Regions from separate parts of the Duganella zoogloeoides genome, predicted to be linked through region 2. Evidence: predicted binding sites of a transcription regulator. Region 2 holds the regulator's gene; each other region holds the start of a gene.
What was found. Region 2 encodes FNR, which switches genes on or off when oxygen is low (the NO sensors DNR and NnrR bind a similar motif). Its sites were predicted from a motif close to TTGATNNNNATCAA; they were not measured.

Region 1 (4,149 bases), 2.2 Mb from region 2:
GCAAGATCACCCCCGCCGTCATCAAGACCATCCGCGGCGTCGGCTACCGCCTCGGCGACCTGGCCGCATGACGACCCGGCTCTATTCCGGCCGCTGGCGCCTGGTGGGCGCCACCCTGCTGTGCATGCTGCTGATCTTTGCCGGCATCGGTCTTGGCGCGCACCACGTGGCGCGCCGCGAATCGGACGAGCTGTTCAGCGCCAGGCTGGCCACGTCCGCGCGCGTGCTCGAAGCGCTGGTGGCGCACCAGGTGTCGTCGGCCACCATCAGCCGGCCGCTGGTGATCGCCTTGCCGCACGAGCTGGAAACCGATCCCAGCAACCTGCCCCGGATGTACGGCCACCGCTACGAAACCAAGATCGCGTTCCAGGTGTGGCGCGACGACGGCGCCTTGCTGGCCAAGTCGGCGTCGTCCCCGGTCGAGGCGCTGGCGCCGCTGAAGGCCGGTTTTTCCGAACAGATGATCGACGGCGTGCCGTGGCAAGTGTTTGCGCTGCGCTCGGCCAACGTGTGGGTGCTGACCGCCGAAAAGGACGAGGTGCGCCAGGAAATGTCGCACGACATCGGCATGTCGATCCTGACGCCGCTGGCCGTGGGCGGCGTGTTCATGCTCATTGCCGTGAACCTGCTGCTGCTGCGCAGCATGCGGCCGCTGGCGCAGCTGGCCGCCCGCATCGCCGCACGCAAGCCGGAGTCGCTCGAGCCGCTGGCGCTGCCCGCCACGCCGGTGGAGCTGGCGCCCATCATCACCGAGCTCAATCACCTGCTCGATCGCATCCGCGCCGCGTTCGAGCGCGAGCAGCGCTTCCTCAACGCCGCCGCGCACGAGATCCGCACGCCGATCGCCGCTGTCCAGCTGCACATGGAAAACGCGCTGCGTGCGGAAGGGCCGCAACAGCTGCAAACGTCGCTGCAATGCGCGATGGACGGCGCCCGCCGCACCAGCAAGCTGGCCGAGCAGCTGCTGGCGCTGGGCCGCCTGACCGCCGGCAACGACGCCGAACCGCTGCGCCGGCTATCGATGCCGGAGCTGTGCTGCGAGGTGATCGGCGCGGTGGAACCGCTGGTGGCGCGGCGCGGCCAAAGCGTGGGCCTCGATGTGCAGCAGCCGTGCCACGTGCGGGGCGAGCCGACCCAGTTACAGCGGCTGCTGCAAAACCTGATCGACAATGCCTCGACGCACGGCGACCCGCACGGCGACATTGCGGTCACGCTCGACATGGTCGATGGCAGCGTGTTGCTGGGCGTGGCCAACGACGGTCCGCCGATCCCGCAGGCCGAACTGGCGCACATCTTCACCCCCTACTACCGGGTGCCGGGCGCGCAGTCCGGCGGCCATGGCCTGGGACTGGCGATCGTCAAGGAAATCGTCGAGCAGCACCAGGGCCATATTCTGGTGCAGACCCGCGCGAACGGGCAGGGCACGCTGGTGCTGGTCAGTTTGGCGGCGGTTGCCTGAGCAGGGCCATCCCCATTGGCGAGTTATTTGATCTCGATCATATACCCGGCATGATACAGGTCAGCATAATGGGGCGGCCCACCAAGGCTTCCCCGGTTCTGACAGGACGACGATGTTCACACATATATTATTTCCCACCGATGGCGGCGCGCCATCGCTCGAAGCGATGGTGCCGTGCGCACGGCTGGCGCTCTCGGTCGGTGCCCGGCTGACGGTGCTGCACGTTAGCGCGCCGCTGCATTTCCTCACCGTGCGCCCAGGGTTGCTGACCGACATGGCGCCGCTGTATTCAGTCCATCGCCATGACGTGGCCAACGCCTGCGCAGAGCAGGTGGCCGCTGTCGCCAGGGCTCACGGCGTTGCATGCGACACCCTGGTCGTGGAGCATGAGTCCCCCTGCCAAGCCATCATCGAAGCGGCTCGCACGCAACATTGCGACCTGGTGGCGATGGCTTCGCACGGACTGGGCGGCTGGCGTGCGTGGTTGATCGGCAGCGAAACCCACAAGGTCCTGTCGCACAGCACCATACCGGTGCTGGTATTGCGACAACAGGATTCGCAGCCAGCCTGACTATCACGCTAGTAAAATTTTTAACAGGAAATTATTATTAAAAATATTTCAATTTTTAGATTATTGTTTTCGGGCATAATTATCATAATAAAATAAATCGCGTTTCGACCGTCGAGACAGTAACAAGCGCAAAGGCGGCCGCACATATTGGATGACGCCATGAAAGTACTGGTAATTGACGACGACCAGATCAACCTCGATCTCTTCTGCCTGATGCTCAGCATGCTCGACATGGCCGCCCCGGTGCCGGTCAGGCACGCCCAGGCGGCGCTCGACTGGTGCGCCGACCATACGCCCGACCTGGTCGTGGTCGACTACCTGATGCCCGACCTGGACGGCCTGACGTTCCTGCGCCGCTTCCGCGCCTTGCCCGGCATGCGCGAGGTGCCGGTGGTGATGGTGACCGGCGCCACCGAAATGGCGGTGCGCCACGAGGCGCTGCGCCTGAGCGCCAACGATTTTCTCACCAAGCCGGTCAACGGCATCGAGTTCAATGTGCGGATCGGCAACCTGCTGGCGTTGCAGCAAGCCCGCCAGCAACTGGCGCAGCGCGCCGAGACGCTCGACCTCGCGGTGCGCAAGGCCACTGCCGACATCGTCGCCCGCGAACACGAAGCCATCCACCGCCTGTCCCGCGCGGCCGAGTTCCGTGATGCCGACACCGGTTTCCACCTGTCGCGCATGGCTGCTTATTCGCGCCTGATCGCAGTCCAGCTGGGCCTGCCGGAAGCGGAGTGCGACCTGGTGCGCGATGCGGCGCCGATGCACGACATCGGCAAGGTGGGCATTGCCGACGCCGTGCTGCTCAAGCCCGGCCCGCTCAATGACGAGGAGCGCAAGATCATGCAGCGCCATCCGCAGATCGGCGCCGATATCCTGGCCGGCAGCGAATCGCCGCTGCTGCAGGCGGGCGCCGTGATCGCCATCAGCCACCATGAACGCTATGATGGCGGCGGTTACCCGCACGGCCTGGCCGGTGAAGCGATCCCGCTGTACGGCCGCATCATCGCCGTGGCGGACGTGTTCGATGCCCTGACCAATGCCCGTCCGTACAAGCCGGCCTGGCCGCTGGAACGGGCGGTCGAGTTTTTGCGCAGCCAGAAGGGCACGCACTTCGACCCGGCCTGCGTGGAGGCGCTGCTGCACGACATGGACGCCATCCTGGCCATCCAGCACCGCTTTCACCAACCGCTGGAAGATGCAAATTAGCAACAACGGATGAGGCCGGATACCGAAAAGCCGGCACGGTAGCAGCAGGAATGCTATGGTCAAAAAAACATAACGACTTGCAACCGCCTGTACTGCCCTCATGCCCGATTCCAGACGCTCCCGCACCCTCATCGTCGCCACCGGCGCCGCCCTGCTACTGACCATCGGGGTGACGCTGGGCGTGGCGTTGTACGGCGCCAGGGATAGTGAAATCGAGGAGTGGCGCGAACAGCTCGACGGCACGGCCTTGCTGCTGGCCGAACAGACGGCGCACGAGATGGGCGCTGCCGACCTGGTACTCGATGGCATGCTCGAACGCATACGGCTGCTGGGGGTGCGCGACGGCGACGAGTTGCGCCGGCGTCTCGGCGGCCGCGAAGAATTCGAGCGGCTGCAGGAGCGCAACCGCGTGCTGCCGCAGATCGACGTGGCCAGCATCGTGGCAGCCGATGGCCAGGTCATCAACTTCACCCGCAGTTTTCCAACACCGCCGATCAACCTGGCCGAACGCGACTACTTCCAGGCGCACCGCGCGCGCGCCGGCCTGGGCCTGTTCATCAGCGCGCCGGTGCGCAACAAGGGCAATGGCGCCTGGACCTTCTATCTCTCGCGCCGTATCGCGGCGCCCGATGGCAGCTTTATCGGGGTGGTGCTGGTGGGCATATCGAGCCGGCAGATCAGCAATTTCTACGGCAAGATCAAGCTCGATGTCCAGGCCACGGTGACGCTGTTCCAGCGCAACCGTACCGTGCTGGCGCGCTGGCCCGCCGACGACGCCGTGCTGGGCACCACGGCCCGCGACATGCGCAGCTACGAAGAGATCGAGCGCCAGTTGCGCACGGCCGGCACGGCGGTGGACCATGCGCCGTACCCGGCGCCGGGCGCCAGCCAGACCCGCACGCTGGCAGCC
Region 2 (4,149 bases):
GAACCTGACCGACAAGGTCTGGCTGTTCGGCGGCAGCGCCGACACCATCATGGAAACCATCCGCAACGGCCGCGCTGCCACCATGCCGGCGTTTGGCGACTTCCTCGGCGACGCCAAGGTGCACGTGCTGGCTGCCTACATCTGGAGCTTGTCCAATGATGTGACGCAGCCGGCGCCAGCGCCGGCTGCCAATCCGGAACCGGAACCAGCAAAATGAGTGCCCCCGAGACACAAGTCATCAAGATGTATGCGGCGCGCGAGGAAATCTACCCGCGCGAAACCTCGGGCCGCTACGCCCGCCTGCGCTGGCTGTTCGTGTGGCTGACGCAGCTGGCGTTTTACGGCACCCCGTGGCTGCTCTGGAACGACCGCCAGGCCTTGCTGTTCGACCTGACCACGCGCAAGTTCTACATCTTCGGCATGGTCTTGTGGCCTCAGGATTTCATTTACCTGGCGGTACTGCTGATCATCAGCGCGTATTTGCTGTTCCTGGCCACCGCCGTGGCCGGGCGCGTCTGGTGCGGCTTCACCTGCCCGCAAACTGTTTATACCGAAATTTTCCTGTGGATCGAACGCCGCATCGAAGGCAAGCGCAGCGCGCGCATGCTGCTCGACCGCCAGCCCTGGTCCGCCGGCAAGCTCGGTAAAAAAACCGCCAAGCACCTGGCCTGGGGCGCGGTGGCCCTGTGGACCGGCTTTACCTTTGTTGGCTACTTCACGCCGATCCGCGAGCTGATGGTCGAGGTGCAGACCTTCGACTTCGGCCCGTGGGAATGGTTCTGGGTGCTGTTCTACGCCTTTGCCACCTACGGCAATGCCGGCTGGATGCGCGAGCAGGTGTGCAAGTACATGTGCCCGTACGCCCGCTTCCAGAGCTCGATGTTCGACCGCGACACCCTGATCATCACCTACGATGCCAGGCGCGGCGAACCGCGTGGTCCACTGGTTCCACGCCACAAGCAAACAGCCAACACCGGCGGCGCCTGCATCGACTGCTCGATGTGCGTGCAGGTGTGCCCCACCGGCATCGACATTCGCAACGGCCTGCAATACGAGTGCATCGGCTGCGCCGCGTGCGTGGATGCCTGCAACGGCGTGATGGACAAGATCGATGCGCCGCGCGGCCTGATCCGCTACGCCACCGAGCGCGCGCTCGACGAGCATTTAACGCCCAGCGAAATCCGCCGCCGCACCTGGCGTCCCCGGGTGCGCATCTACACCGCCGTGCTGTGCCTGATCGTGGCCGGCGCCGGCGCCGCCCTGTACCTGCGCGTGCCACTGAAAATGGACGTGATCCGCGACCGTGGCGCCATGGGTCGCGAGGTCGAAGACGGCATGATCGAAAACGTCTATCGGCTGCAGATCATGAACACGACCGAGCGCGCCCACACGTATCGCATCAGCGTGTCCGGCATCGACACGCTGGCCCTGGTCACGCCCGCTACCGTGCAGTTGGAGGCGACCGAAACGCGCGGCGTGCCGATCCGCCTGCGCACCGCGCACGGCGCCGCACACAAGGGCTCGAACAAGATCGAAGTGGCGCTGACATCGGTGGATGATCCGGCGCTGCATGTGAAAGAAACTGCGGTCTTCATCGTGCCGCGCTAGGAGATCACCATGCACCATTTACACAGCACGGTCACACCGTGGTACAAGCAGCGCTGGCCGTGGTTCCTGATGCTGGGCCCGGCCATCGTGGTGGCCGGCAGCGTGTTTACCGCCTGGCTGGCGTTTTCGACGCCCGACCCGGTGGTGGTCGGCGACTACTACAAGCAGGGCAAGGCCATCAACCAGGACCTGAGCCGCGACCGCGTGGCCAGCGCCATGGGCCTGTCGATGACGATCGGGTACGACGCCAATCGCGGCGCGCTGACGGGCCAGGTGCAGCGCGCCAGCGGCGACGGCATCACCGAGCGGCTGCGGCTGCGCCTCGCGCACGCGACCTTGCCCGACAAGGATATCGAAGCGACCGTGCAACCCGATGCGGCCGGCCGCTTCGAACTGCCACTGGCCATGCTCGAACGCAGCCGCTGGGTGGTGCTGGTGGAAGGCGAAAAACGCGACTGGCGCCTGGCCGGCGCGTGGACGTGGCCGAAGGAGCGCGGTGTGACGTTGGTAGCGGATGTGGCGCCGGCGGCGTCTATCGCCGGTGCGCAATGACGGCCCGGATGGTTATGCGTTCATACCGTTAACTTTTACTCCGTCATGCCCGCGCAGGCGGGCATCCAATTAGCCGCATTAACCGCAGGTTTCGGTACCGGCCGTAATCGCCTTGAGTGTCAGCGGCTTGAGCAGTTCGATTTCGCGGTTGCTCACCCGGACCAGTCCTTCTTTCTTGAACTTCGACAGCAGGCGGCTGATGCTTTCGATGGTCAGGCCCAGGTAGTTGCCGATCTCTTCGCGCGACATGCGCAGCTGGAAGGCGTTGGGCGAGTAGCCGCGCGCTTCGTAGCGCGACGACAGGTTGACCAGGAAGGCGGCGAAGCGCTGGGTGGCCTGCATATTGCCGAGCAAGAGCATCACGCTTTGCTCGCGCGTGATTTCCTGGCTCATCATGCGGTGGAAGTGGCGCAGCAGGGTCGGCATTTCGGCCAGCAGTTGCTGCAAGGTGGCGAACGGAATTTCGCACACCTCGCTGTCTTCCAGCGCCACCGCCGTGCAATGGTGCAGGTCGGTGCTGATGGCGTCCATGCCGAGCAGCTCGCCGGCCATCTGGAAGCCGGTGATCTGCTCCGCGCCTTCGCGGTTGACCTGGTAGGTCTTGAAGTGGCCGAGGCGGATCGCGTACAGGTTCTGGAACGAATCGCCAATGCGGAACAAGGTATTGCCGCGCGCGACCTTGCGACGGCGGCCGATGATCTGGTCGAGCCGGTCCATGTCTTCGTTGCCCAGTCCCATGGGCAAACACAGCTGGTGCATGCTGCACGTGGCGCAGCTGGCTTTGAGGATGTCGATTGTGGCGCCGGGCAGCACCAGCGATGGCAGGTCTTTGATCATGTCCGCTAGTGTAGACCATCATGCGCCAGAATGGTGCGATGCCGCACTGCCACCATCAGGTATTGCAACGCGCTTTTTACTTTCATTGTACAAGTAATGGCCGCTGAAAATTCCGTCCGCCGCCACTTTCCCGCTGGCGAAGGATGCGCTAGACTGGTCTTCGTTATTGCCGATTTCTCAACTTGAGCAGGAGAGATAAAGACCATGAATCTACGCCGCTGCGCCGTGTTGTACCTCGAACCCCGCGAAGAACTGGACATCGACTGGGCCGCGCTGTTTGCCGGCACCAGCACCCTGGCGGCCAGCACCCGCTGGCTGGCGCTGGCGCCGCACCTGGACCGCGAGATCGAGGTCGATGCGGCCGACCTGGCGGCACTGGCCGCAGTCGGTTCATCGGTCTGGACCGCGCGCGATGAGGTCGCCGAACGCCATGGCGCGGCGGTCGTGGACCGGCTGCTCGCGCACGGCCTGCTGCTGGCCGAGGCCCGGGGCCAGCAGCCAGAGCAGGCCACCGCGCAGGACGCCCTGCGCGAGCGCGACGACACCTTGCGCACGCTGCACTGGCGGCCGCTGGCGGCGCTGGCGCACACGTTCTCGCGCTGGCACGACGTGCGCAGCGACACCGGCATGGAGGCGCCCAGCTTCGAGGAACTGCTCGAACGCCACGGCAATCCGCCGCCGCCGGTGCAGCAGGTGGCCAGCATCGGCGCGGCGGTGCCGCTGCCGGCGCCCGCCGGCATGCTCGACGAGGTACTGCTGCGCCGCTACACGGGCCGCAACTACGATACCAGCGCCAGCCTGCCGCTGGCGGTGGCGGCGCGCCTGCTGCAACGCACGTTCGGCGCCCAGGAACTGCGCCACATCGGCCCGCACGCCAACGTCCTGAAAAAGACCAGCCCGTCGGGCGGCGGCCTGCATCCGGTCGAAGCGTTCGTGCTGGTGCAACGGGTGGACGGCCTGGCGCCGGGCTTGTACCACTACCATCCGCTCGACAACACGCTGGTGCCGCTGCGCGCAACCACGCAGGACGAAGCGGCGGCGCTGGCGCTGCAAATGGTGGCGGACCAGTACTGGCTGGCCGGCGCGGCGATGCAGGTGGTAATGGTGGGACGGGTGGAGCGCTCGTTCTGGAAATACCGCAACCACCAGAAG
Region 3 (4,149 bases), 1.4 Mb from region 2:
AAGTGGTAATTGTGCAGCAGCACCAGCTCGCGCAAGGTTTCCGACTGGTCGGCGAAATAGCGCCGTTGCAGCGTGGTGATTTCCAGTTCCAGGATGTCGAGCGCATGGTCGTCGCTTTTCTGGATGTAGCGGTCGATCAGGCCGCGGTTGAAGGCGCTCACCGCGATTTTCTCGTCGGCGGCACCGGTAAATAAAATCTTCTTGCACGGCAGGTCGCTCACCAGCTCGCAAAATTCCAGCCCATTCATTTGCGGCATCGAGTAATCGACCACCAGCACCGACGGCGTGGCAAAGCGCTGCGGCTGGCCGGCGATGCGGTAAATTGCATCGACGTCGAGCGCCACGTTGAACTGGTCGCCCGGCTGGTTCTGGGTATCGAAATTCATGTGCAGCGGCGTGAGCGGCGGCGTGCCGCGCCGGCCTTGCTCGCCGTGGCGCAACCAGTGCAGCGCCGTGGTGGTGTCGTGAAAAGTCTTGCTGGCGTGGATGGGGTCGAGCTGGAACGACAGGCTGCGCAGGAAGGAGTCGCTGTCATCGACCAGCACGGTCAGGGTGGGGTGGGTGTAGAGAGGGAGTGACATGATTATTTTGCCAGTGAGGCCTGCTGGGGGAATTCGAGGATGAAAATGGCGTAGGCGCTTTCGCGCGACACGCATTCGATGGTGGCGCTCCAGGCATCCATGATTTCCTGGCACAGCGCCAGGCCGATGCCGGCGCCGTTGTGCGGCGGGAATGAATAAAAGCGGTGGAAGATCAGCGGCATCTGCTGCGCCGGAATGCCGCAGCCGGTGTCGATGAACAGCAGGCGCGGCGGCGCATGGCCGCCATCGACCACGATCCGCACCCGGCCCTTGCCGGCGCGCTGGATGGCTTTCAGCGCATTCCTCAGCAGGTTCAGCAGGATCACCACCGACAGCTCGGACTGGCCGGCGAAACTGAAATTGCGGCGCACCTCCAGCGCCACCAGCTTTTGCTGGCCGGCGTTGACGAACGGGTAGCGCTTGAGCACCGCCGCCACCACTGCTTCCATCGATACCGTCTCGATCGGCCGCAGGCTGCGCCGTACCGCCGTGGCGCTGAGCAGGAACAGGTCGATCATGTGGTTCATATGGCGCACCTCGAACTGGATCCGCGCCAGCGCGTCGACGGTGCCCACGCGGTCGGCCGGCAGCGGCCCCGCACCTTCCGAGCACATGCGCAGCAGGCCGCGCACATTGGCGTCCACGCTGGTGAGCGGCGTGCGCAGTTCGTGCGCCACGGTGGCCAGTCCGGCGCCCAGTCCGGCCAGTTTTTCCTGCGCCAGTACCTCGCGGCTGATCTTGGCAGCAGCGAGCACGGCAATCGTGAACCAGTGGATCGGCAATTGCTGCAATACCAACCGGCTGCCGAGGACGTCGGTGTCTCCCACCATGGCCACCGCTGTCACCGCCACCGCCGTGCCGATCAGGTAAGCCTTGACGGCCACGCTGGTGTCGAAATGGAACAGCACGATCAGGCCGATCAGCAGCGACTCGCTCCACACGCCGGACGCATGATTCATCAGGAACATAAAGGTGAAGAAGAACGGAAAGATGTAGCTGAGCGTGACCAGCAGGTACAGGTCCATCATGCGGCGGCTGAACTGGCGCGCAAACAGGCCGATCGCGCACAGCACGATGCCAACCAGCCGCAGCGGCAGGCTCTCGTATTCCTGCGGGAAAAAATGCTGCCAGATCACGTAGTACAGCGGCATGGCGACCGTGCCGATGCAGGCCAGCAGCAATATGCGCACGGTGGCATGGTCTTCGCGGCCATGGTATTGGAGCAGCGACTGCAGCACGCTCGTCTTCCAACGCTTGAAGGATTCTTGCAGTGGTTGCTTCATGGCAAGGATTTACTTGTCTGTGAGACTTATCATCGCCCGGATTTGCAACGCACTCTGGCATATCAAATAGGTCGTTGATTTTGATCAACTGGTTTGGGATTTTTATGCATCAAGGTGCGAAATAGTTTCATAAAAAAACACAACCATTTCAAAATAGGAAAATATCATGACCAACGTTAATATTTGCCAAAATACCTTGTTTCACACTTCGCTGCTTGCTGCCGAACACCTGATGCCGGATTACGTGCGCCGGCGCATGGATGCGCACCACGTGACGCGGATTGAACAGTTGCTCGGCGGCGAGCACCCGCATGCCTGGCAACCGCTTCAGGCGGGCTCGGTATTTTTGGCCGGTAACGATTACCTGTGCCTGGCCGGCGAGCCGGCGCTGGTGCGGGCCCAGGTCAACGCCTTGCAAGGTAGTGAAGGCGAGCAGCTGATGTCGGCGGTGTACCTGCAAGAGGGCAGTGAGCAGCACCGGCTCGAACAGAAGTTCGCGCGCTTCATGGGCGCCGAGGATGCCATCCTGGCGCAGTCGGGCTGGGCTGCCAACGTCGGGCTAGTACAAACGCTGGCTGAGCCCGGCCTGCCGGTGTACCTCGACATGCAGGCCCACGCCTCGCTGTGGGAGGGCGTGCAGTCGGCGGGCGCCGTGCCGATCTCGTTCCGCCACAACGACCTCGAGCATTTGCAGCGGCAGGTGGCGCGCCACGGACACGGTGTGATCGCGGTCGATGCGCTCTACAGCACCAACGGCAGCGTGGCGCCGTTGCCGGCACTGGTCGATCTGGCCTGGGCGACCGGCTGCGTGCTGATCGTCGATGAGTCGCATTCGCTGGGCACCCACGGCCCGCGCGGCGCCGGGCTGGTGGCCGCGCTGGGCTTGCAGGACCGCGTGCATTTCCGCACGGCGTCGCTGGCCAAGGCGTTTGCCGGACGCGCCGGCGTTATCACGTGCTCCAGCAAATTCAAGGGCTACTTCCTGTCCGAGTCGCGACCGGCCATCTTCAGTTCCTGCCTGCTGCGGCACGAGCTGGCGTGGTTCGATGCCGCCATCGACTTTGTCGCGGCAGCCGACGAGCGGCGCGTGGCCTTGCACATCAAGGCCTGCGCGCTGCGCGAGGAACTCGGTGCGCTCGGCTACAACGTCAGCGACGGCACCGAGCAGATCATCGCCCTGGAAGCGGGTCCGGAGCCGAAAACGCTGGCGCTGCGCAAGCTGCTCGAGGCGCGCGGCGTGGTGGGCGCCATGTTCTGTGCACCGGCCACGCCGAAGAACCGCTCGCTGGTGCGCCTGACCCTTAACAGCGGCCTTGATCGCAGCCAGCTGCGGCGCATCGTCGAAGCCTGCGACGATATCCGCAGCCTGGCCGATGTCGAGGGCTGGACGTCCACGCGGCGCCTGCACAAGCTGGCGCTGGTGTGAAGGCGCACGAGGGGAAGCGCGGTACGCTATCATGGCGGCTATGACCGAAGAATCGAAAACCCTCTATGAAGTGATCGGCGGCGAGGCGCGCGTGCGCGCGATGGTTGACCGTTTTTATGACCTGATGGAACTCGAGCCCGAGTTCCAGCTGCTGCGCTCCGTGCACGGTCCGTCGCTTGAAAACGCCAACGCCCGCCTGTTCATGTTCCTGAGCGGCTGGATGGGCGGCCCCGACCTGTACCAGCAAGCGCATGGCCATCCGCGCCTGCGCATGCGCCACATGCCGTTCGCCATCGGCACCCAGGAGCGCGACCAGTGGCTGCGCTGCATGGCGTGGGCGATGGAAGACGTGGGCATCGATACCGAACTGCGCGTGCGGCTGATGAACTCCTTCTTCCAGACCGCCGACTGGATGCGCAACAAGCCCGATTAAGATTCCATGACCGATACCCACTTCTATGTGTTGCTGGCGCTGGTGCTCGCAGCGATCGTGCTGCTGGTCCTCGTGCTCTTGCGCCCGCGCGGCAGTGCCGGTCTCGATGGCGCAACGCTGGCATCCCTGTCCAACCTGGCCGAACGTATCGAACGCGTGGAGCGCGAGGTGCGGGTGCAACTGCAAACCACGGCGCAGTCGAGTCACGCGGCCACGGTGCAGCAGTTCGACGGCATGCGGCGCCAGCTCGAAACGCAAGGACTGGTCGCGCGCGACGAGCAGACCCGCAACCTCAAGCTGTTCGCCGACAGCATGAACCAGACCCTCGCCCGCCTGACCGAATCGAACGCCGCCCGCATGGGCGAGGTGCGCGCCACGCTGGAAGCGAAGATCAAGGACCTGCAAGCCGATAATGGCGCGCGCCTG

Region 1: a site for FNR is predicted at 1,487-1,500, ahead of SR858_RS16630 (universal stress protein). Genes of this name have one in related genera too.
Region 3: a site for FNR is predicted at 1,939-1,952, ahead of cqsA (alpha-hydroxyketone-type quorum-sensing autoinducer synthase). Genes of this name have one in related genera too.

The regions. Positions count from the first base shown of each region.
Region 1 is NZ_CP140152.1:3,793,928-3,798,076, reverse strand. It holds gene SR858_RS16640 (response regulator) at 1-71, shown strand, start outside; gene SR858_RS16635 (sensor histidine kinase) at 68-1,459, shown strand; gene SR858_RS16630 (universal stress protein) at 1,572-2,030, shown strand; gene SR858_RS16625 (HD domain-containing phosphohydrolase) at 2,190-3,239, shown strand; gene SR858_RS16620 (hybrid sensor histidine kinase/response regulator) at 3,340-4,149, shown strand, end outside.
Region 2 is NZ_CP140152.1:6,024,609-6,028,757, reverse strand. It holds gene ccoP (cytochrome-c oxidase, cbb3-type subunit III) at 1-217, shown strand, start outside; gene ccoG (cytochrome c oxidase accessory protein CcoG) at 214-1,608, shown strand; gene SR858_RS26440 (FixH family protein) at 1,618-2,160, shown strand; gene fnr (fumarate/nitrate reduction transcriptional regulator Fnr) at 2,239-2,997, opposite strand; gene SR858_RS26430 (putative peptide maturation dehydrogenase) at 3,202-4,149, shown strand, end outside.
Region 3 is NZ_CP140152.1:1,095,743-1,099,891, forward strand. It holds gene SR858_RS04800 (response regulator) at 1-581, opposite strand, end outside; gene SR858_RS04805 (sensor histidine kinase) at 584-1,864, opposite strand; gene cqsA (alpha-hydroxyketone-type quorum-sensing autoinducer synthase) at 2,031-3,290, shown strand; gene SR858_RS04815 (group II truncated hemoglobin) at 3,322-3,723, shown strand; gene SR858_RS04820 (DNA recombination protein RmuC) at 3,730-4,149, shown strand, end outside.